DNA from 2 places in the Collimonas fungivorans genome. Region 1 is predicted to be linked to the other one. Evidence: predicted binding sites of a transcription regulator. Region 1 holds the regulator's gene; the other holds the start of a gene.

Region 1 (10,388 bases):
CCCTCGGCGGCGGCGTGATCGGCGACCTCACCGGTTTCGCGGCTTCGGCCTACATGCGCGGTGTGCCGTTCGTGCAGATTCCGACTACCTTGCTGGCGCAGGTCGATTCCTCGGTGGGCGGCAAAACCGGCATCAACCACCCGCTCGGCAAAAACATGATCGGCGCCTTCTACCAGCCGCAAGCCGTGATCGCCGACACCATGACCTTGCACAGCTTGCCGGAGCGCGAGCTGTCGGCCGGGCTGGCGGAAGTGATCAAATACGGCGCCGTGATCGACGCCGAATTCTTCACATGGATAGAGGCCAATATCGGCAAGCTGATGGCGCGCGACAATGCCGCCCTGGCTTACGCCATCCGCCGCTCCTGCGAACTGAAAGCCGACGTGGTCCGGCAAGACGAGCGCGAAGGCGGCTTGCGCGCGATCCTGAATTTCGGCCATACCTTCGGCCACGCGATCGAATCCGGCCTGGGCTACGGCAAATGGCTGCACGGTGAAGCAGTCGGCTGCGGCATGGTGATGGCAGCGGACCTGTCGCACCGGCTGGGACATATCAGCGCGGTCGACAAGGAACGCGTCAGCGCGCTGGTGCGCGCCGCCGGCTTGCCGACCGAGGCGCCCAACCTTGGCGCCCAGCGCTGGCTGGAGCTGATGCAGATCGACAAGAAAAATGAAGATGGCCAGATCAAGTTCATCCTGATGAAACCATTGGGCGGCCACCTGATCACCGGCGCGCCGCAAGACGCACTGCTGGCGACGCTGCAGCAACTGGCCTCGGGAGACTTGCCACAATGAATCCGGAAGCGTCCCTTGCTCTCTATGCCGCACATTCTGCGCTGTCGCGAGGACGCCTGTTCGAGGAAACGCCACCCAGCGCCCGCAGCGAGTTCCAGCGCGACCGCGACCGCATCATTCATTGCACTGCATTCCGCCGCCTGGAATACAAGACCCAGGTATTCGTCAACCATGAGGGCGACCTGTTCCGCACGCGCCTGACGCACAGCATCGAAGTGGCGCAGATAGCCCGCTCGATTGCGCGCAACCTGCAGTTGAACGAAGACTTGGTGGAAGCGATTTCACTGGCCCACGACCTCGGACATACGCCATTCGGCCATGCCGGCCAGGATGCCTTGAATGACTGCATGGAGGGCCATGGCGGCTTCGAACACAATCTGCAGAGCCTGCGTGTGGTCGACCAGCTGGAACAGCGCTACGGTGCGTTTGACGGCCTGAACCTGATGTTCGAGACCCGCGAGGGCATCCTGAAGCACTGTTCGCTGGCCAATGCCAAGAAACTGGGCGATATCGGCGAGCGCTTCATACAGCGCAAGCAGCCGAGCCTGGAGGCGCAAGTCGCCAACCTGGCCGACGAGATCGCCTATAACAACCACGATGTCGACGACGGCCTGCGTTCAGGCTTGCTGACACTGGAGCAGATGAACCAGATTGATTTCTACGCAAGACATAGCCGCGAGGTCGAACGGCTGTTTCCGGGCCTGGGCGGGCGCCGTGCGATCAACGAGACGGTGCGGCGCATGATCAATGCCCTGATCACCGACCTGATCCAGACCTCGCAGCAACGAATCCTGGATGCCCGCCTGCAGAGCGTCGACGACGTGCGCAATGCGCCGCCCCTGATTGCATTTTCCGACGGCATGGCGCAACAGGCTGCCTTGCTGAAACGCTTCCTGCGCGAAAACCTGTATCGCCATTACCTGGTCAACCGCATGACGGCCAAGGCGCGCCGCATCGTCGCCGAACTGTATGCCTGTTTCAGCGCCGAACCGAACCTGCTGCCGCCCGACTACCAGCTCGACCAAGCTGGCGCCGCCGGTGCAAATTCGCAGGCGCGCGCGATTGCCGATTACATCGCCGGCATGACCGACCGTTATGCGATACGCGAGCACAGGCGCCTGTTCCTGGTGGACGAAGGCCATCTTTAATTGATATTCGGGCAGCAGGGCCATTTTCAGCTTCTTGATCTAATCGCAACAAATTGGGTTAGACTTTGTCGTTATCCATATAACCTCATGAGGATCACCATGCGACGCATATACCAAACGGCAGTGACTTTGACCCTGGCGGCGGCGGCTTCCGCTGCGCTGGCTTTATCGCTAAGCGACCTGAGCAACCAGGACGCCAGCAGCGGCCTGAAAGCCGCATTGCAAAAGGGCGCGGATGTTGCAGTGTCGAAGCTGGGCGTCGAGAACGGTTTCCTGAACAACGACAAGGTCAAGATCGGCTTGCCCAGCGTGCTCGATAAAGCCATGCCGCTGTTGCGGATGACCGGCCAGGGACAGAAGCTGGACGACCTGGTGGTGTCGATGAACCATGCCGCGGAACAGGCGGTGCCGCTGGCCAAGCCCTTGCTGTTGAATGCGGTCAAATCGATGTCGGTCACCGACGCAAAAAATATCCTGACCGGCGGCGATACCTCGGTGACCGATTTCTTCAAGCAAAAGACTTCGGCGCAGCTGGGCCAGAAATTCCTGCCTATCGTCAAAGGCGTGACCGATCGCAACGGCCTGTCGGCGCAATACAATTCGGTCATGGGACAAGTCGGCAAGACCGGCATGGTGCCGGCCCAGCAGAGTACCGTCGAAGGTTATGTCACGCAGCGCGCGCTGGACGGCCTGTACACCATCATCGGCGATGAAGAGAAAGCCATACGCCAGGACCCGGTCGGCGCCGGCAGCGCGATTATCGGCAAGGTGTTCGGCGCATTGAAGTAAAAGCGCCTGGCAGCGATAAACAATAATATGGTTTGAAACTAAGTTTGACAATAACAAAGGGCGCATTGACTGCGCCCTTGTTCATTTATTGGCGCGAGCCACACAGCTCGCGCAGGCCGGATCAGGTCGCGGCGGGGAGTTCTTCCGGCAGGTGCTTGATGGCATCGTGCTGGTGGTCTTGCATCTTGTCCTTGTACTTGATCACCTGGCGATCGAGCTTGTCGATCAGGGCGTCGATGGCGGCATAAAGATCATGGGCAATGCTTTCGGCATGCAGATCTTTTCCTTTTACGCGCAGATTGATTTCCGCTTTTTGGCGTTTTTCTTTTTCAGTAATCTTGTCGACCGTCAGGATCACGCTGATATCGATGACCTGGTCGAAATGGCGTTTGATACGCTCTAGTTTGCTTTGTACGTATTCGCGAATGGCAGGGGTTAACTCGAGGTGATGCCCACTGATGGTGAAGTTCATACAGCGCTCCTATCAAGAATATTGCTGGCGGTCCGGAGCAGGATACGCAGGATCTTTAAGCGGACGGTTCACTACAAACTGTCCTGGCAAGAACCAATGAAACCCGCTTGGTCAGCACACAGCAAGGGTAAGCTTTACAATCAAACCAGAAAAAACTACAAGGCTTTGCGTAAATTAACTGACGGAATTTTCAGTGCTTCGCGATATTTTGCGACGGTGCGGCGGGCAACCACCATACCTTGTTCCGCAAGCATGTCGGCAATCTTGCTGTCAGAGAAAGGATTTTTTGTATCTTCCGCTCCTATCAATTGCTTAATGAGTGCCCTGATTGCCGTTGAGGAAGCCTCTCCACCTGCCTCAGTAGCAACATGGCTGCCGAAGAAATACTTCAGTTCAAACATCCCGTGGGGAGTGAGCATGTATTTCTGAGTGGTTACACGAGAAATAGTACTCTCGTGTAGTCCCAGTGTATCAGCTATTTCACGCAACACAAGCGGCCGCATGGCGACCGCCCCGTGCGAAAAGAAATTCCTCTGGCGCTCGACGATTGCCTGCGCCACGCGCAGGATGGTGTCGAAACGCTGCCGCATATTCTTGATCAGCCACTTGGCTTCCTGCAACTGCGAAGTGAGGGCGCCGTCGCCCTTGCTTTGCTTGAGAATGTTGGCATACAGGACATTTACCCTGAGCCTTGGCATGACGTCATTGTTCAGCATCACCTGCCAGCCCTGCTTGCTGCGCCTGACGATCACGTCCGGCACCACATAGTCGGAGGTGTTGGCGGCGAACGCTGCGCCCGGATGCGGATTGCACTGCTTGATGACGGCCTGCGCCTCGCGCAGGTCCTCGTCGTCGCAGTCGAGCGCTTTCTTGATTTTGTTGAAATCGCGTTGCGCAAAAAGCATCAGGTGGTCTTGTACGATCGCCAACGCCAGGCGGCGCGTGACAAATGGCACTTTGATAAAACGCCTGATCTGCAAGCCCAGGCATTCCGCGGCATTGCGGGCGCCGACGCCGGCCGGGTCGAAACTCTGCACCATCTTCAGCGCCGTCGACAGTTCTTCGATGGCGATCTCCAGTTCCGGCGGCAGGCGCTCGAGGATCTCCTCCAGCGATTCTTCCAGGTAGCCGTTGTCGTCCAGCGCATCGATGGTCAGTTCGACCAGGGCGCGGTCGCGTATGTCGTTCAGCGTCTCGCGCATCTGCTGCAACAGGTGTTCGCGCAGGGTGCATTCGTGGGCTTCCAGCTGCGGCCGCGCATCTTCGTCATCCGGCGTCTTCGAACTGCGCGCGACGTCGTCGAAACTCCATTCGCTGTCACCGCTTTCCGCGCCGCTTTCGACGGCCGGCGGTGTGTCCAGGCCGGCTTCGCTTTCGCTCGGCGAGCTGCTCACTTCGCTGTCGCCCACCGGCGCGTCCATGGTTGACGTGGTGCCGCTGATGGCGCCGTCCGCCAGCAGGCGCACGGAGTTATCGAGCGGGTCGTCGACCCGTTCCAGCAGCGGATTGTCCGACAGGATCTGTTCCAGCTCCTGGTGCAGTTCGAGCGTAGACAATTGCAGCAGCCGGATGGACTGCTGCAACTGAGGCGTCAGCGCAAGATGCTGCGAGGTGCGTAGCTGGAGTGATTGTTTCATGGCTTCCGTGCAGACAATTCACTTGAATTTTCACTTGCATTTCTTTGTTCGGGGCAGGCTGCCGCAGCAGCGCGGCGAATTGCCTGTCCCCGACCGTTCAGTTGCGTTCCGCTGAAGCTACATGCGGAAATGCTCGCCCAGGTACACGCGCCGCACCGACTCATCGGCGATGATGTCGTCCGGACTGCCGCTGGCCAGCACGCTGCCTTGGTTGATGATATAGGCGCGGTCGCAGATGCCGAGTGTCTCGCGCACGTTGTGGTCGGTGATCAGCACGCCGATGCCGCGTTCCTTGAGGAAGCGGACGATGCGCTGGATTTCGATCACGGCGATCGGATCGATACCGGCAAACGGTTCGTCCAGCAGCACGAAGCGCGGATTGGTGGCTAGCGCGCGGGCGATTTCGACACGCCGGCGCTCGCCGCCGGACAGTGATAGCGCCTGGTTTTCACGCAGCTTCTCGATTTGCAGTTCATGCAGCAGTTTCTGCAGCTGCTCGTCGATTTCGGCCTTGGTGAGCGGCTTGCCGTTGGGCCGCTGCAGTTCCAGGACGGCGCGGATATTGTCTTCCACCGTCAGCTTGCGGAATACCGACGCCTCTTGCGGCAGGTACGACAGGCCAAGCACCGCGCGCCTGTGGATAGGCAAGCGCGAAATGTCGACGCCGTCGAGGTCGATCTCGCCGCCGTCCGACGGCACCAGGCCGACGATCATGTAGAACGATGTAGTCTTGCCGGCGCCATTGGGGCCAAGCAGTCCGACCACTTCGCCGCATCGGACTTCCAGCGAAACATCGTGCACCACCTGGCGCGCGCCGTAGCTTTTCTGCAGACCTTTGACGATCAGGGTGCTGGGAGCGCCGCTCACTGATGTGCTCACTGCGGCGCTCATTGCGGCGCCTTCGGGCGCGGCTGGATGACGGCGCGTATGCGTCCGGCGCCCGGCTGGCTGTTGCCGTTGACGGTATTGTTGACCGAATAGAATTCGGTGCGGCTGTCGTAGGAAATGAACTCGCCGTTGACTTCGTCGGTCGGCTTGTCGCCCTGCAGGCGGCGCATTTGCGCCTTGGAGAACAGCTTGGTGATTTCAGTCTTGCCGTCGTATTCGATGCGTTCCGCATGGCCGTCGATCCACAGGTCAGGACCGCCGTCGCGTTTTTGCTTGAACGTGGCGAGTTTTCCCGGATCCGCGTACAAGGTGGCGAACTGGTAGCCGGATGGGTCGGTGGTCACCACCACGCGGTCGGCTTTCATCAGCAGCGTGCCGCGTGTCAGGACCACGTTGCCGGTGGCGACATTGACCTGTTTGACGTCGTCATAGGTGAGCTGGTCGGAATCGATCAGCGTCGGTTTTTCGGAGTCTGCTTTTTCTGCATGCGCCAGGTTCACGGCGCTTAGCAACAGCAGGGATATGAAAAATAGTCGTTTCATGAAAAATCCTGGATAAAGGATAGAGCGGTATGCATAAAATAATTTGCAGGATCAGCGAGGTTTCGGCGGGAACACGCCATGCACCTTGCTGAACATTTTCAGCACCCGCGTGGAATTATTGAAATCCATGCCGGTGCCGTGCAATGTCGATTGTCCCAGTATCATTTCCACCGGCTTGTCGGATTGCATGACGTCATCGTCGGGCAATAGCAGCAGGTATTCGGATTTCAGGTGGAAATTGTCGGCCTGCGGCGTCTTAGGCCGGTCCGCATTGACGTTGCCGTACAAATGCACCTTGCTGTTGTTGTCTTCAATCTTGCCACGGTCGGCGCGCAGGTTCATCGGCGGCTTTTCCTTGTCCAGGCTATGGATCAGCGGCTTTTGCACGTCAAACGAATCGTCCCCCGGGTTGTGGGTCAGGAGGTCGCCGGCGATGTTGTAGCGCGGCTGGCCGGTGGGCGACATCTGCACGTAATTGAAATGCTCGACGAAATAATCCGGCGCGGTGCGCGTCACCTTCGGCAGCAGGTCTTCGGTATTCTTGTGCATCACTTGCATCAGCCAGAAACTGCCGAGCGCCAGCAGGATGAACAATATCAGCAGCAGCAGGAAGCGGAAGCGGTAAGTGGAGCGCAGGTTTTTCATGCGATGCCTGACGGTGTGGTGCGCAGGTACGACGCCAGCGTGGCGGCGTAGGTATTTTGCGCTTGCATGATCAGGTCGCAGATTTCACGCGCGGCGCCGTGGCCGCCGCCGGCCTGGGTGACGTAATGCACGCGGCTCCTGACATCGGCATGGCCGTTGGGCACGCTGACGGCGAAACCGACTTGCGACAGGATCGGCAAGTCGATCACGTCGTCGCCAATAAAACCGCAGGCATCCGGAGCCAGCTGCAGCTGCTCCAGCAATTTGACGAAAGCCGCATGCTTGTCGTGCACACCCTGCTGCACATGGGCGATGCCAAGGTCGCTGGCGCGCCGGCTGACAATCGCCGACTGCCGTGCGCTGATGATGGCGGTGGCGACGCCGCTTTGCTGCAGCTGCTTGATGCCATGGCCGTCGAGCGCATTGAAGCGCTTGAGCTGTTCGCCGTCGGCGCCATACAGCAGGCCGCCGTCGGTCAGGATGCCGTCGACGTCAAATATCATCAGGCGCACCCGCGCCGCGCGCGCCGTCAGGTCGGCGCGGTTGGCACTATCACCATCGCCCTGCTTGGCCAGGATCGTCATCAGATCACCTTGGCGCGCGTCAGGTCATGGATATGCAGCGCGCCGACCAGCGTGCCGGCGGCGTCGGTCACCAGCAGCTGGTTGATGCGGAACTGCTCCATCATGTGCACCGCGTCGACCGCCAGCTGGTCCGGGCCTATGCTGTGCGGATTGGCGTGCATGACGTCGGCGATCTTCAGCTTGGTGAAATCCTGCACCTGTTCGATCAGGCGCCGCAGGTCGCCGTCGGTAAATACGCCGATGGCATGGAATTTTTCATCCACCACCGCGGTCATGGCAATACCCTTGCGAGTGATTTCCAGCAGCGCGGTCGACAGCGACACGTCCGCGGTCACCGCCGGAATCGCTTCGCCGCCGCGCATGACGTCGCGCACATGGGTCAGCAGGCGCCGCCCGAGGGCGCCGCCGGGATGGGAGCGGGCGAAATCCTCTTCACGGAAACCGCGCGCGTCCAGCAGCGCCACGGCAAGAGCGTCGCCCATCGCCAGCGTGGCGGTGGTGCTGGCGGTTGGCGCCAGGTTCAGCGGGCAGGCTTCCTGGTCGACCTTGACGTCCAGGTGCACATTGGCCAGTTGCGCCAGCGCCGAGTCCTGGTTGCCGGTCATCGCAATCAGGCTGGCGCCCATGCGCTTGATGATCGGCACGATCGCCATCAGTTCGGCGGTTTCGCCCGAATTCGAAATGGCGATGAAAGCATCGTCCTCGGTCACCATGCCGAGGTCGCCGTGCGCCGCTTCAGCAGGATGGATGAACAGGGCAGGGGTGCCGGTAGAGGCCAGGGTAGCGGCGATCTTGCGCGCGATATGGCCGGACTTTCCTATCCCCGACACCACCACCCGGCCGCGGCAATTGAGCAGCAAGGCAATCGCCTGGGCAAAAGGATCGTCGAGGGCGTCGGAAATCCTGTTCTTTAGTGCGATGATGGCGTCGGCTTCGATTTGCAGGGTGCTGCGAGCAAGCTTCAGCGCACGGCCGGCATCGAATGACTGGGGCAGGGTTTGGGGCAAAATTTTGGTATCGGTTAGACTCATCCCGAAAGTATAAACGAAATCGCAAAGCAAAAAACTTGCCAGTCCCGATCGGCTTCAATTAATCTGTGTTCAGTCCTCACTATAGTGTTTCGCAAACAATGAAACACTGCGCGGTTGGCATTGCTGCAACATAATGTTGATATTGAAATAATTATTTACCAATCATGCTTACCGGACTAGAACTGACAATCTTGCTGCTCGGCTCCGCCGTACTAGGGGTGGTGGCTTTTCGCAGCTTCCACTTGCCGCCCATGCTGGGTTACCTGGTGGTGGGTATCCTGATCGGCCCGCATGCGCTGGGCTTTGCCGAAGACAACGCCACTACCCACGCGCTGGCCGAATTCGGCGTGGTGTTCCTGATGTTTTCGATCGGCCTCGAGTTTTCGCTGCCGAAACTGACGGCGATGCGGCATATCGTGTTCGGCCTGGGCATGGCGCAGGTTGGATTGACCATAGGCGCCACCATGCTGTTCAGCTGGCTGATGGCGCTGATCCTGCCGCAGCTCACCAATATCAGCTGGCAGGCTGCGTTCGCCCTGGGCGGTGCGCTCACCATGTCTTCCACCGCTATCGTGTCGAAACTGCTGACTGAGCGCATGGAACTGGAAAGCGAGCACGGCCGCCGCATCATCGGCATCCTGCTGTTCCAGGACCTGGCGCTGGTGCCTTTGCTGATCGTGGTGCCGGCGCTCGCCGAACATAACGGCAACCTGCTGGCGACGCTGGCCTGGGCCAGCGGCAAGGCGGTGCTGGTGCTGGCGCTGCTGCTGTTCTTCGGCCAGAAGCTGATGCGGCGCTGGTTCCAGATCGTGGTGCGGCGCCGCTCGCAGGAGCTGTTCATGCTGAACCTGCTGCTGGTCACGCTGGCCTCGGCCTGGATTACCGAGCGCGCCGGCCTGTCGCTGGCGCTGGGCGCGTTCATCGCCGGCATGCTGATCTCGGAAACCGAATACAAGCACCAGGTGGAAGAAGACATAAAATCGTTCCGGGACGTGTTGCTGGGCCTGTTCTTCATCACTATCGGCATGCTGCTCAACCTGCGCCTGGTGATCGAAAACTGGTGGCTGGTATTGCTGCTGCTGGCCGGCCCGGTGTTCCTCAAGTTCGTGCTGATTACGGCATTGGCAAAAATCTTCCGCGCTTCCACCGGCGTGGCGCTGCGCACCGGCCTGGCGCTGGCGCAGGCAGGGGAATTCGGTTTTGTGCTGCTGAACCAGGCCGGCGGCCTGCAACTGGTCGATCCTTTGCTGGTGCAGCTGATCCTGGCGTCGATGGTGCTGTCGATGCTGGCGGCGCCGTTCATCCTGGCCAAGTCCGATGCAATCGTGATGAAGCTGTCTTCCAGCGAATGGATGATGCAATCGCTGGCCTTGACCCAGATCGCCACCCGCACCATGGCCACCAAGAAGCACGTGATCATCGCCGGCTTCGGCCGCAGCGGCCAGAGCCTGGCCAAGCTGCTGGAAGAAGAAGGCATCGATTATCACGCGCTGGATCTCGATCCGGACCGGGTGCGCGACGCGCGCGCTGCCGGCGCCCATGTTTCGTACGGCGACGCCTCGCGCCGCGAAAGCCTGGTGGCGGCCGGCGTGCATCGCGCCGCCGCCCTGGTGATCACCTATGCCAGCACGCCCTCCGCCCTCAAAGTACTGCACCATGTGAGCGAGCTGGCGCCGGCCTTGCCGGTAATCGTGCGCAGCTACGACGATACCGATCTCGACCAGCTGCGCGCCGCCGGCGCCACCGAGGTGGTGCCGGAAGCACTGGAAGGCAGCCTGATGCTGGCCTCGCATGCGCTGGTCATGCTGGGAGTGCCGTTGCGCCGCGTGGTGCACCGGGTGCAGGCGACACGCGACGA
Region 2 (10,388 bases), 1.5 Mb from region 1:
ATGGGCTCAGAGTTTTTTTTCGGCAGTTTTATCGCCGAAAATTACTCTGACCCCATTTAACGGACCACGGAGAAGAAAACTCTCGGCACTAACGCTCTTTAGACGCCGCCAACTCCTCTTTCCACCGCTCCTGCAACTCCCGCTCCCGCGCATCAATCATGGACTGGTCATAAAACCCCCCATCCCCCGAATTGCGCGCAATCCGCAACTGATCCAGCGCCGCCGGCACACTCCCGGTCAACACATAAGATTCCGCCAAAGCCATATGCTGCAAAGCCCGCTTGCCCTGCGCCGAATAGGCCTGGGCCAGCAAATCCTGCACATCCGCATCCTGGCGATACAGCCGGGCCTGCTCGCGCAAATATTTGATGGCGTCGTCAAGTCGCTTTGAAGCAATCAGCGCCCGCGCATATTGATGCGCCAGCCCGCGCGACAGGGGATACTGGAGCTGTCCCTGCTGCACCAGCGTCAAGGCTTCCGCCTCGCGCTTGCTGGCCAGCATGATCTCAACGCCCAGGTCCGTCAGCACCAGGCTCGGCTTCGCCGGCAAAGCCGCAGCTACCGCCTGTTGCAGCAATTCCTCCGCCTTGTCGTATGCCCCCTGCTTGAACGCCAGGAAAGCCATGCCATATTTAGCGGCGACAATCTGTTGCTTGGTATTCAGCTGCAGCTGCGCATCGAATACGATCTGGGCGTCGCGCCGGCCCTGCTCGGTATCGTCCTGCAGCACCCGCACGCGAGCGCGTATCAGCTGGAAATCCAGGCTGTCGGCCCGCTGCCGGTAACGCTGCTCGCGGATCCGGGCCTCGATGTCGGCAATCCGCTCGGTAGTCAGCGGGTGCGTCAGCAGATACGGCGGAACCACATCCGAATAATTGCGTGAAGCCGTTTGCATGCGCCCGAAAAAAGCTACCATGCCACTGGTGTCGAAACCGCCGGAATCCAGGATCGACAGCCCGATCCGGTCCGCCTCGCGCTCGGCGTCGCGGCTGAAATTCAGCTGCCTCTGCATCGCCAGCCCGGTGCCGCCCATCATCACCGCCGCGCCGGCATCGCCGCTACCACGCATCGCCAGCGCCCCCAGCAGCATGGACGCCAGGGCAATCATCGAATCCTGCTTCTGGCTGCCCACCATGCGTGCGATATGGCGCTGCGCCACGTGGCCGATTTCATGCGCCAGCACCGAAGCCAGCTCCGATTCGCTCTGCGCCGCCAGCAACAGGCCGGAATGCACGCCGATAAAACCGCCCGGCAAGGCAAACGCATTCAAGACCGGATCGCGCACCGCAAAGAAGAAAAAATCAAACCCAGCTTCGCCGCGCACCTCGGGCCGGGCGTTAACCAGGGTCCAGCCGAAATTGTTCAGGTATTCCAGCAGCGGCGCATCATTCAGGTAATCGGGATCGCGGCGGATATCGTGCATCACCTCCTCGCCCAGCTTGCGCTCCATCAGCGGCGACAGCGATTCGCGGGAAGTGTCACCCAGAGTTGGCAGGTTTTGCACTGCAAATGCAGGCTGCGCCGGCAGCGCGCAGCAGGCGCTGATGAGCGCTGCAAGCAACATTCGCCCGGGCATTTGCAAGGATAGCTTCATCGAGTACTGGGTGGTGTCAAAATCACGATGCTATGATACTAACAGAGGGCAATTGTTCCACCGTCAGTATGTACCGACAGCCTGCAAAATTCGACCAGCGACTGCATCATCTACAGAAAATACCGCCATGACCAATAAAACTCCCGCAGCCGACAAGCTGACCCACTTCGACCAGACCGGCCAAGCCCACATGGTCGATGTCGGCAGCAAAAAAGACACCCACCGCGTTGCTGTCGCCAGCGGCTGCATCCGCATGAAGGCCGAGACATTGGCGCTGATCCAGTCCGGAACAGCAAAAAAGGGCGATGTGCTGGGTATTGCCCGCATCGCCGCCATCATGGCGACCAAACGCACCAGCGACCTGATCCCGCTGTGCCATCCGCTGGCGCTGACGCGGGTTACGGTTGACTTCAGTATTGATAATGCAGCAAGCAGCATTACTTGCAATGCGCAGGCTGAGACTGTGGGCAAGACCGGGGTGGAGATGGAAGCGTTGACGGCGGTGCAGATTGGGTTGCTGACTATTTATGACATGTGCAAGGCGGTAGATAGGGGAATGGTGATTACCGATGTGCGGGTGATGGAGAAGCATGGCGGCAAGTCGGGAGACTGGATAGCCGAATCATGATTCCCGCCTCCTCTCATTGTCAGAAATAGCCGCCCAGCCAAATCCGCGGACGCAATATCGCATCAGGATAGATCTCTTTCTGCAGACTTTGCTCTTCGTACAAAGGCAGGTTACGAATTTCCGGCCACAAGCCGTTACCAAGGATACAGATCAATATCAGTACACCAACTGCACCCCATATGCGCGTGGCGATAGATAAGCGCATTGTCTGCTTGGCTTGCGCCGACGGCATTACTGAACAGCTCCAACCCCACGTACAACCAATATACAAGGCAATCCATAGCTGGCTGCTCGGCATCACGAACAGACCTGAAACCAATCCGTCAACCAGAACTGCAACCCCAGTGGTTAGCCATGCGGCAAGTATCAACTGATTCTTGCCATCCTTCAAAGCTGTATACCGACGTGCCGCGAGTAGTTTTTTAAAAGCTAAAGCGAGAGCCGCAATCAGGCAAAGAAGGGCCGGAATACCCCACTCGCAAGCAATCTGAAGCACCCAATTGTGAGGGTGTGCGCCATTTTGCACAATACGTCCAAAATGAGCGAAGTGCAGAGGCCCCGCCCCCAACCAAGGATGGGCCATTATTATTTCCCATGCCCGTATCCACAGCAGCCAGCGACTAGAGCCAGGATTGTCCAAGGTTCGGCCAACTACGGAAAGTAAAAACCCAAATGGATGCAGGCCCAGAGACATTGGAATCAATACATAAAATAAAAGATACGCGCCGAAACCGAATAACCCAGAATACAGCATCACTTTGCACCATGGCAAAGCCTCTCGCCTCAGGAACATCGCTGTTACGCACAAACCTGCCAGCACACCAATAAAGGTCCCACGTCCGGCAGTCAGGAAAAGAAGCGCCCACCACATTGACAGCACGGTCCAGGCAAATACTTTTCTCCTTGTGTCGTTGCTGCGGACGGCAAACAGGCCCAGGAATGGTAAAGTAATGGTTTGAACATGATTGAGGAAGCGATAGTTATCGAAACCGAGAATGAGTATTTCGTTTGCTGGCTGACCACCTGCATTAATCACGGCGACATAGATGATGATCTCCATAAAAATGTAGAGCCCGCATCCGAGACCACACACGAACAACATCTTGTCCAGCAACACACTGCCCTTCGTGCGCATCTCGGATGCAATCAGCAAAGACATGATTACCAGCGATAGAAAATTTGCCCATTCGAACAAGGCGCGTCGCGGCGAATAAGCAACGATACTGGATATAAAACCAAGCACAAAAAACAACACCAGGAAGAACATCACAGGTTTGTCGTATAAGCGCGGGATTATTTCCCGACGACTCAAAAACAAGATGCGCATGCCGAGCAGAGCAGACAACATCACGCAGAAAATCTGGAGAATGCGCTGGTTGTCATGATGTCCAGCGCCATCTATCAAGGCAAATGGCCACAGCGGACCTATAGCGGCAACGATGGCGGTCAATATCGCAAAAGACAGGCCAGCTGAAGCTGTCACTGGCGAAATCCGTGTAGCCTGAATTCCTGTCACATCGAATCCTTTGAACAGTCCGCAGATCCTCTTATTTTTGTGAAGCGGCCTCAGTGGCCCATTTTGAAAATTCAGTCAAATTTTCATTATCCGCGTGGGCGGCAGCATGCTTGACCATACCCAGCATTTCAAGTACTCGATTCGGAAATATTTTTTTCATTCTTAGGAACGTTATCCTAGCCTCAGCCTGGTCTCCCGCCATTGCCAAATAAATGCTTTGACGGGCAATCACAATGTTATTAATCGACGCATTCAATAAGCGTTGATTCAGTGCTCTATTTTCCGACAGATTTTCAGTGTTCAGAGCGCGCCCGCTGCTATCGATATAATCCACATAAGGCTCAAGAAATAATTTACTCGGCATTTGTGCAATTTCTTTTAACTCCGCTAAATGCAAGGTACGCGAGTAGGCAATATTCGCTCTTCGCCCATACATATCAGTCACGTAGAGGATTTCAAAAAAAGAATAGAACAAAACTCCGACCGCCATAAAGCTTGCCCCCCTAGCGATCACGCCAGTCAATCTCGAAGGCAATTTGAAACACACGACACCCGTCTCGAACATCCCCGCCAATACACCAAGCGGCAAAAGAAAATAGGCGTACCAGAGCGGATATTCGGCCATGCTATGCATACCGAGGACAATCGCCACGCCGAGCACGAATTGTTTTTCAGGCGAAGCAACGAACTTAAGAAACCGTAACGACCACAACACTACTATGGACAGAACCACGACCGTGCAAAAAACGCCAGTTTCGGCAAGGAGCTGCAAGATTAGGTTATGGACATGGTTGGCAGGCAGGGTCGGTAGTACATCCGCCTTGAGGAATTCATAGGAAACCAACCGCCCCCAACCGATCCCCATCCATGGATGCTCCAGGAATAGAGACCAGCCAATCTGGAGTAGTTTTAAACGCTCATCCCAGCCGCTGTTCAGGCGTTGCGATGCCGAGGTGAATTCGCTCCCCATATAATGAAGCGCAGCGTGCATCAAATAGCTCAACGCCAGATAGGCAAATGGCACGGCGCAAAACCAAACTGAACGGTGCGAAGAGTCAGCGGAGGCGTTGCGTTTCATGGGAAAACGCCAGAACAATATACTTAAACACACAACATATATAAAGCCGCTGCGCTGACCAGTCAGGACGATCCCGGCGAACAATAAAAATATAAGAGGTAAATATAGTCTTAGTGGAAACCTGCCACCAGAGAACAGATAATGAGCCGCAGCCCAGCCGATTGCCAAATAGGTAGCCACATGGTTGGTCTGCCCAATATTGCCATATGGGTTATAACCTGCAAGCCTCGGTATCATGAACGGCATGCGAGAAAAATCTTGCCACAGCAGCTGTATAAATTGCACAATCACAGTGTACACAGCACCAAAAACAAAAAAAGCCGCCAGCCATACAATGCAACGTTCGACCAGATCGTGTTGTCGGAGCCAGTAGCCCAACTGGAACGCACCATACAAACTAATGACATAACATATTGGCAACAAAACTTGTTGCAGATACTCTGGCGGACGAATGACGAACTGAAACATCAGGAAAACAAGCAAGAAAACGCTGCTCAATGCAATTTTTGGGATCACTAATGGCGTTATTTTCCGGCCGTGAAAACTCGCAATAAGCAGAGCTGTCCACAATATCAAAAATGCCTGCCATTCCGCAAAGAGCGACGAAATCGGCGCCTCATGAAATGGCTGAATAAAGGGCAATAGGCACAGCAGTCCGAGCAAGGCCAATATCCAAGTTGCAGTGTTAATCTGTTTCAATTTATCAGCTCCGTGACCTGCCTACTTCCGTACTCATTGGAAGTAAATTGAGTACCACATCTAGGTTCTGATTGCAGCGGCAGCCACGATCATTCGTTCATATTGCTGCTACAGAGTAGTAACAGAAGATATTTTTGCGTTCGAAACGATGGATAAAATATTGTTTTCCATTAAAAAAGCCCCTCCGAAAGAGGGGCCTCCCATGAATAACACCGCAATTTGCGGCACTTCATATTTAGTTCGCCAGTAATTAGGAACCGTTGAGTTTGGTCGTAATGTATGACAAAGCAGCCTTGTTCGAAATGTTGCCGTCAGCAGCGGCGGCCCATTTCAAGACAGTGTCGCCAGCGCCAGGCTGCGAAGAAAATGTAATCACTGCACCTGCTGGCACACCGGTGCCCAAACCACCTGCAGCAATAGTTGCTTCGATTGTAGCTTTAGCAGCGTTAAGACCATTTGTCACGGCATAACTAGCTTCCTTGGTAGGCTGAATGTTAATTCCCGCGCTGACCAACGTGTCTTTATCAGGGAAACTACCATTTGATTGGAAATACTCGGCCGCGGCTAACTCGATAGGAGCAACACCTGCCGCCACATTCGACAATTTAGCACGCAGTGTATAGTCTTGGTATTGAGGAATCGCTACAGCAGCCAGAATACCAATAATCGCCACGACGATCATCAATTCGATCAGGGTAAAACCGTGCTGGGCACGTTTAATCATTTTCATCGATTTCATTTGTTTCTCCGGTTAAAAAAAGGGGGCTTCACTACGCAGCACATACAGCAATGTCTGTGCCAGTAGAAAATCTCCGGGTTTAAAAGGTTTGCGCCGTGAAAAGTGAGGAAATTTGGCAGATTTTCGATACGAAGCTGACAAAGTTTGTCACAAGGAAACTATGCCGATCCACCGCCAAGGACTTAATCCGGCACACGGCATGTATGCAGTCGCTGCAACATAAAATGCGGCATGGCATCCCCCAAAAGTCTGATTGATTCCGGAGGAAAATAAAACTGGCATTGAGCTTAAATTTTGCCGTGGGGCCATTCCATTAAGGCAACCTGTCATGGCGCGGACAAACGATATATCTGGCGGCTAGCACCACAGAAACCGATGGAAAGGTTGAATATCGGCTTTGTCAATTATTTAAGCGGCTTTCCAGGAAAATCTCATCAAAGTCCCGGCGATATCGATCACATCCTCATCCTTAAGCGCTCTCGCGCCAGCACTTAAAGGGGTGTCATTGACTCTGGTATAAGTCGAGCCTTCAACATGCGTCAGTTCATAGCCATGTGGCCGGCGCGTAACGATAGCCACCTGGATGCCCGGACGGCCGATCGTGGTCAGGACTTTCGTCAGCAACATCTCCTTGCCGGCACTGGGCCCATCCAGCACGGTAATAGTGGCATCCGGCCGCGGCACCGGAAACATCTTGGGCCGGTTGTCCTTGATTTCCTCATCCGTATCAACTTGGTACAACAGCTTGTACCTGGCCATCTGGATCACATCGTTATGCTGCAAAAAATGCTTGGTGACCGGATGGCCGTTGACCTGGGTGCCGTTGGTGCTGTTGAGGTCTTCCAGGAACGAATCGTTGTAGATAGTGATGATGACCGCGTGTTCGCCGCTGATGGCAAGGTTATCAATGACCATGTCATTGTGGGCGCGGCGGCCGATGGTGGTGCGCTCTTTGGTGAGCGTCATCTCTTGTATCACGGTGCCGCCTTTGGTCAGGATGATCTTCGCCATTCCTATCTCTTTCGGGAAACGCTATCTGTAAGTTAATTTAAAAGCAAGCTGCAGATCCGGCCACGTCCGCAGCTACTGGTATATTCGGTTTCGCATACTTCCACAAACCCCAGTTTAATGTTGTTTCGGGGCAATGATACTCAAAATCCGGGATTTATATCGGGCGCCAGCCTATTCATTGTCCGGCACGCGGACCAGGATCACCGACACATTATCCTGTCCGCCTGACTGGTTGGCAGCATTGATAAGCATGGTGCATGCCATCTTCAGGTCGCCCTGGGCGTCGCTGACAATGTTGAAGATATCCTCGTCGCCGATCCGGTCCGACAACCCATCCGAACACAGTAAATAAAGATCGCCGGCCGACACCTGGTGCTGATGCACTTCCACCACCAGCTGGTAATCGATGCCGACGGCGCGCGTGACGATATTGCGGTTGTTGGCGAATTGCGCGTCTTCGGCGCGGATCAGGCCGGCGTCGATCTGTTCCTGCAGCAGGGAGTGGTCGCGCGTCAGCTGTTCCAGCAAACCGTCGCGGATGCGATAGGCGCGCGAATCGCCGACATGGGCGATGCTGACGCTGCCCTGCGGCGCGAACCAGGCTACCACCAGGGTGGTGCCCATGCCGCGGTATTCCGGCTCGCGGCGGGCGGCGTTGATGATGGTGCTGTTGGCCTGGCGCACGGCCTGCATCAGCCACAGGCGCGTCGGCAGCTCGGCTTCCGGCTTCTGCAGGCGGCGGTACTCCTGCAGCTGGCTTTCGATTTCTTCCTGGATGGCGACGGTGGCGATGCTGCTGGCAACTTCACCGGCGTTGTAGCCGCCCATGCCGTCGGCCAGGATCGCCAGTTGCAGGACATCGTCGACCACGACGGTGTCTTCGTTTTGTACTCGCACCATACCAATATCCGTTTTGGCGGCAAACTCAAGCGGCATATGTCGAGACACGATAAAAAGTTATGGCAGATCAGACGATTGCCTAGTTACAAGTATTTTCCTTGGTTCTGCTAGGGACGGCAAGACAATTTGCAAAGTCGGCGGCGGCCCCGCTCCTGGATGCGACATCTGCCTTCAGGCCCGATTGTGCACGGCAATAAAAAAGGGAGCCGAAGCTCCCTTTTCATGGTTCGGCAGGTAATCGTCTACACGATAAGCGCCTGCCCTGCTAGCCAGCGACGATTACAGCATCGCCTTCAGCAAACGCGCCATTTCCGACGGGTTCTTGGTCACGGTGATGCCACACGCTTCCATGATGTCCAGCTTGGCTTGCGCAGTATCGGCGCCGCCCGAGATCAGCGCGCCGGCATGGCCCATGCGCTTGCCCGGAGGAGCGGTGACGCCGGCGATGAAGCTGACCACCGGCTTCTTCATGTTGTCCTTGATCCAGTAAGCCGCATTGGCTTCGTCCGGACCGCCGATTTCACCGATCATGATGACAGCATCGGTTTCAGGATCGTCGTTGAACATCTTCATGATGTCGATGTGCTTCAAGCCGTTGATCGGATCGCCGCCGATGCCGACTGCAGAAGACTGGCCCAGGCCCAGTGCGGTCAGCTGACCGACTGCTTCATAAGTCAGGGTGCCGGAGCGCGAAACCACGCCGATGCGGCCCTTCTTGTGGATATGGCCCGGCATGATGCCGATCTTGATTTCGTCCGGCGTGATCAGGCCTGGGCAGTTAGGTCCGAGTAGCAAAGTCTTGCTGCCGGCTTTTGCCATGCGGTCTTTCAAGGCCAGCATGTCGCGTACCGGGATGCCTTCGGTGATGCAGATGGCCAGGTCGAGTTCGGCTTCGACGGCTTCCCAGATCGCTGCTGCCGCGCCTGCTGGCGGCACATAGATCACCGAAACGTTGGCGCCGGTGGCGGCCTTGGCTTCGGCAACGTTAGCGAAAATCGGGATGCCTTCGAAATCTTCGCCGGCTTTCTTCGGGTTGACGCCAGCGACAAACGCGTTCTTGCCGTTTGCGTAGTCGCGGCAGCCGCGGGTGTGGAATTGGCCGGTCTTGCCGGTAATGCCTTGGGTGACGACTTTAGTGTCTTTGTTGATCAGGATCGACATAGTTGTTCCTAGTTATTTACTTATTTACCGTTAGCCGCAGCAACAACCTTCTGCGCCGCTTCTTCCATGCTGTCCGCCGCGATGATCGGCAGGCCGGAGTCGGCCAGCATTTTCTTGCCGATCTCTTCGTTGGTGCCCTTCATGCGGACCACCAGCGGCACTTGCAGCGAAACGGCCTTGGATGCGGTGATGACGCCTTCAGCGATCACATCGCAGCGCATGATGCCGCCGAAGATGTTGACCAGGATGGCTTTCAGGCCTGGGTTCTTCAACATGATCTTGAATGCTTCGGTGACTTTTTCAGCAGTAGCGCCGCCGCCGACGTCGAGGAAGTTGGCAGGTTCGCCGCCGAACAGCTTGATGGTGTCCATGGTGGCCATGGCCAGGCCGGCGCCGTTCACCAGGCAGCCGATATTGCCGTCGAGCGAGATGTAAGCCAGGTCGAACTTGGAAGCTTCGATTTCAGCCGGATCTTCTTCGTCCAGGTCGCGGTAAGCGACGATTTCAGGATGGCGGAACAGGGCGTTGGCGTCGAAGTTGAACTTGGCGTCCAGGGCGATGACCTTGCCGGAACCGGTGACGATCAGCGGGTTGATTTCCGCCAGCGAGCAATCGGTATCCCAGTAAGCCTTGTACAGACCTTGCAACTGAACACGCGCATCGGCGATCGAACCGGCGGGAACGCCGATCAGGGTGCTGATGCTGTCGGCTTCAGCATCGGTCAGGCCGGTAGCCGGGTCGATGACGACCTGGTGAATTTTTTCCGGATGGCTGGCAGCGACTTCTTCGATGTCCATGCCGCCTTCGCTGGATGCCATCAGCACCACGCGCTGGCTGACGCGGTCGGTGACCATACTGACGTACAGTTCCTGCTTGATGTCTGCGCCTTCTTCGATCAGCAGGCGACGGACTTTCTGGCCTTCAGGGCCGGTCTGGTGCGTGACCAGCTGCATGCCGAGGATCTGGTTGGCGTATTCACGCACTTGTTCCAGCGACTTGGCAACCTTGACGCCGCCGCCCTTGCCGCGACCGCCGGCGTGGATCTGGGCTTTCACGACCCAA

The links. The regulator sigma-54, encoded in region 1, starts transcription at its own class of promoters, with help from an activator protein. The targets are predictions, from matches to a motif close to TGGCANGNAANCTGCTTT.
Region 2: a site for sigma-54 is predicted at 6,299-6,316, ahead of CFter6_RS21360 (pilin). Genes of this name have one in related genera too.

Annotation. Positions count from the first base shown of each region.
Region 1 is NZ_CP013232.1:760,225-770,612, forward strand. Features, by position in the region: gene aroKB (bifunctional shikimate kinase/3-dehydroquinate synthase AroKB) at 1-794, shown strand, start outside; gene CFter6_RS03210 (deoxyguanosinetriphosphate triphosphohydrolase) at 791-1,942, shown strand; gene CFter6_RS03215 (DUF4197 domain-containing protein) at 2,042-2,731, shown strand; gene hpf (ribosome hibernation-promoting factor, HPF/YfiA family) at 2,853-3,203, opposite strand; gene CFter6_RS03225 (RNA polymerase factor sigma-54) at 3,359-4,840, opposite strand; gene lptB (LPS export ABC transporter ATP-binding protein) at 4,958-5,731, opposite strand; gene lptA (lipopolysaccharide transport periplasmic protein LptA) at 5,728-6,270, opposite strand; gene lptC (LPS export ABC transporter periplasmic protein LptC) at 6,322-6,915, opposite strand; gene CFter6_RS03245 (KdsC family phosphatase) at 6,912-7,499, opposite strand; gene CFter6_RS03250 (KpsF/GutQ family sugar-phosphate isomerase) at 7,499-8,530, opposite strand; gene CFter6_RS03255 (monovalent cation:proton antiporter family protein) at 8,695-10,388, shown strand, end outside.
Region 2 is NZ_CP013232.1:4,882,209-4,892,596, forward strand. Features, by position in the region: gene CFter6_RS21340 (M48 family metalloprotease) at 89-1,594, opposite strand; gene moaC (cyclic pyranopterin monophosphate synthase MoaC) at 1,722-2,222, shown strand; gene CFter6_RS21350 (O-antigen ligase family protein) at 2,242-3,738, opposite strand; gene CFter6_RS21355 (PglL family O-oligosaccharyltransferase) at 3,770-5,515, opposite strand; gene CFter6_RS21360 (pilin) at 5,766-6,254, opposite strand; gene CFter6_RS21365 (FHA domain-containing protein) at 6,663-7,265, opposite strand; gene CFter6_RS21370 (Stp1/IreP family PP2C-type Ser/Thr phosphatase) at 7,437-8,201, opposite strand; gene sucD (succinate--CoA ligase subunit alpha) at 8,445-9,326, opposite strand; gene sucC (ADP-forming succinate--CoA ligase subunit beta) at 9,347-10,388, opposite strand, start outside.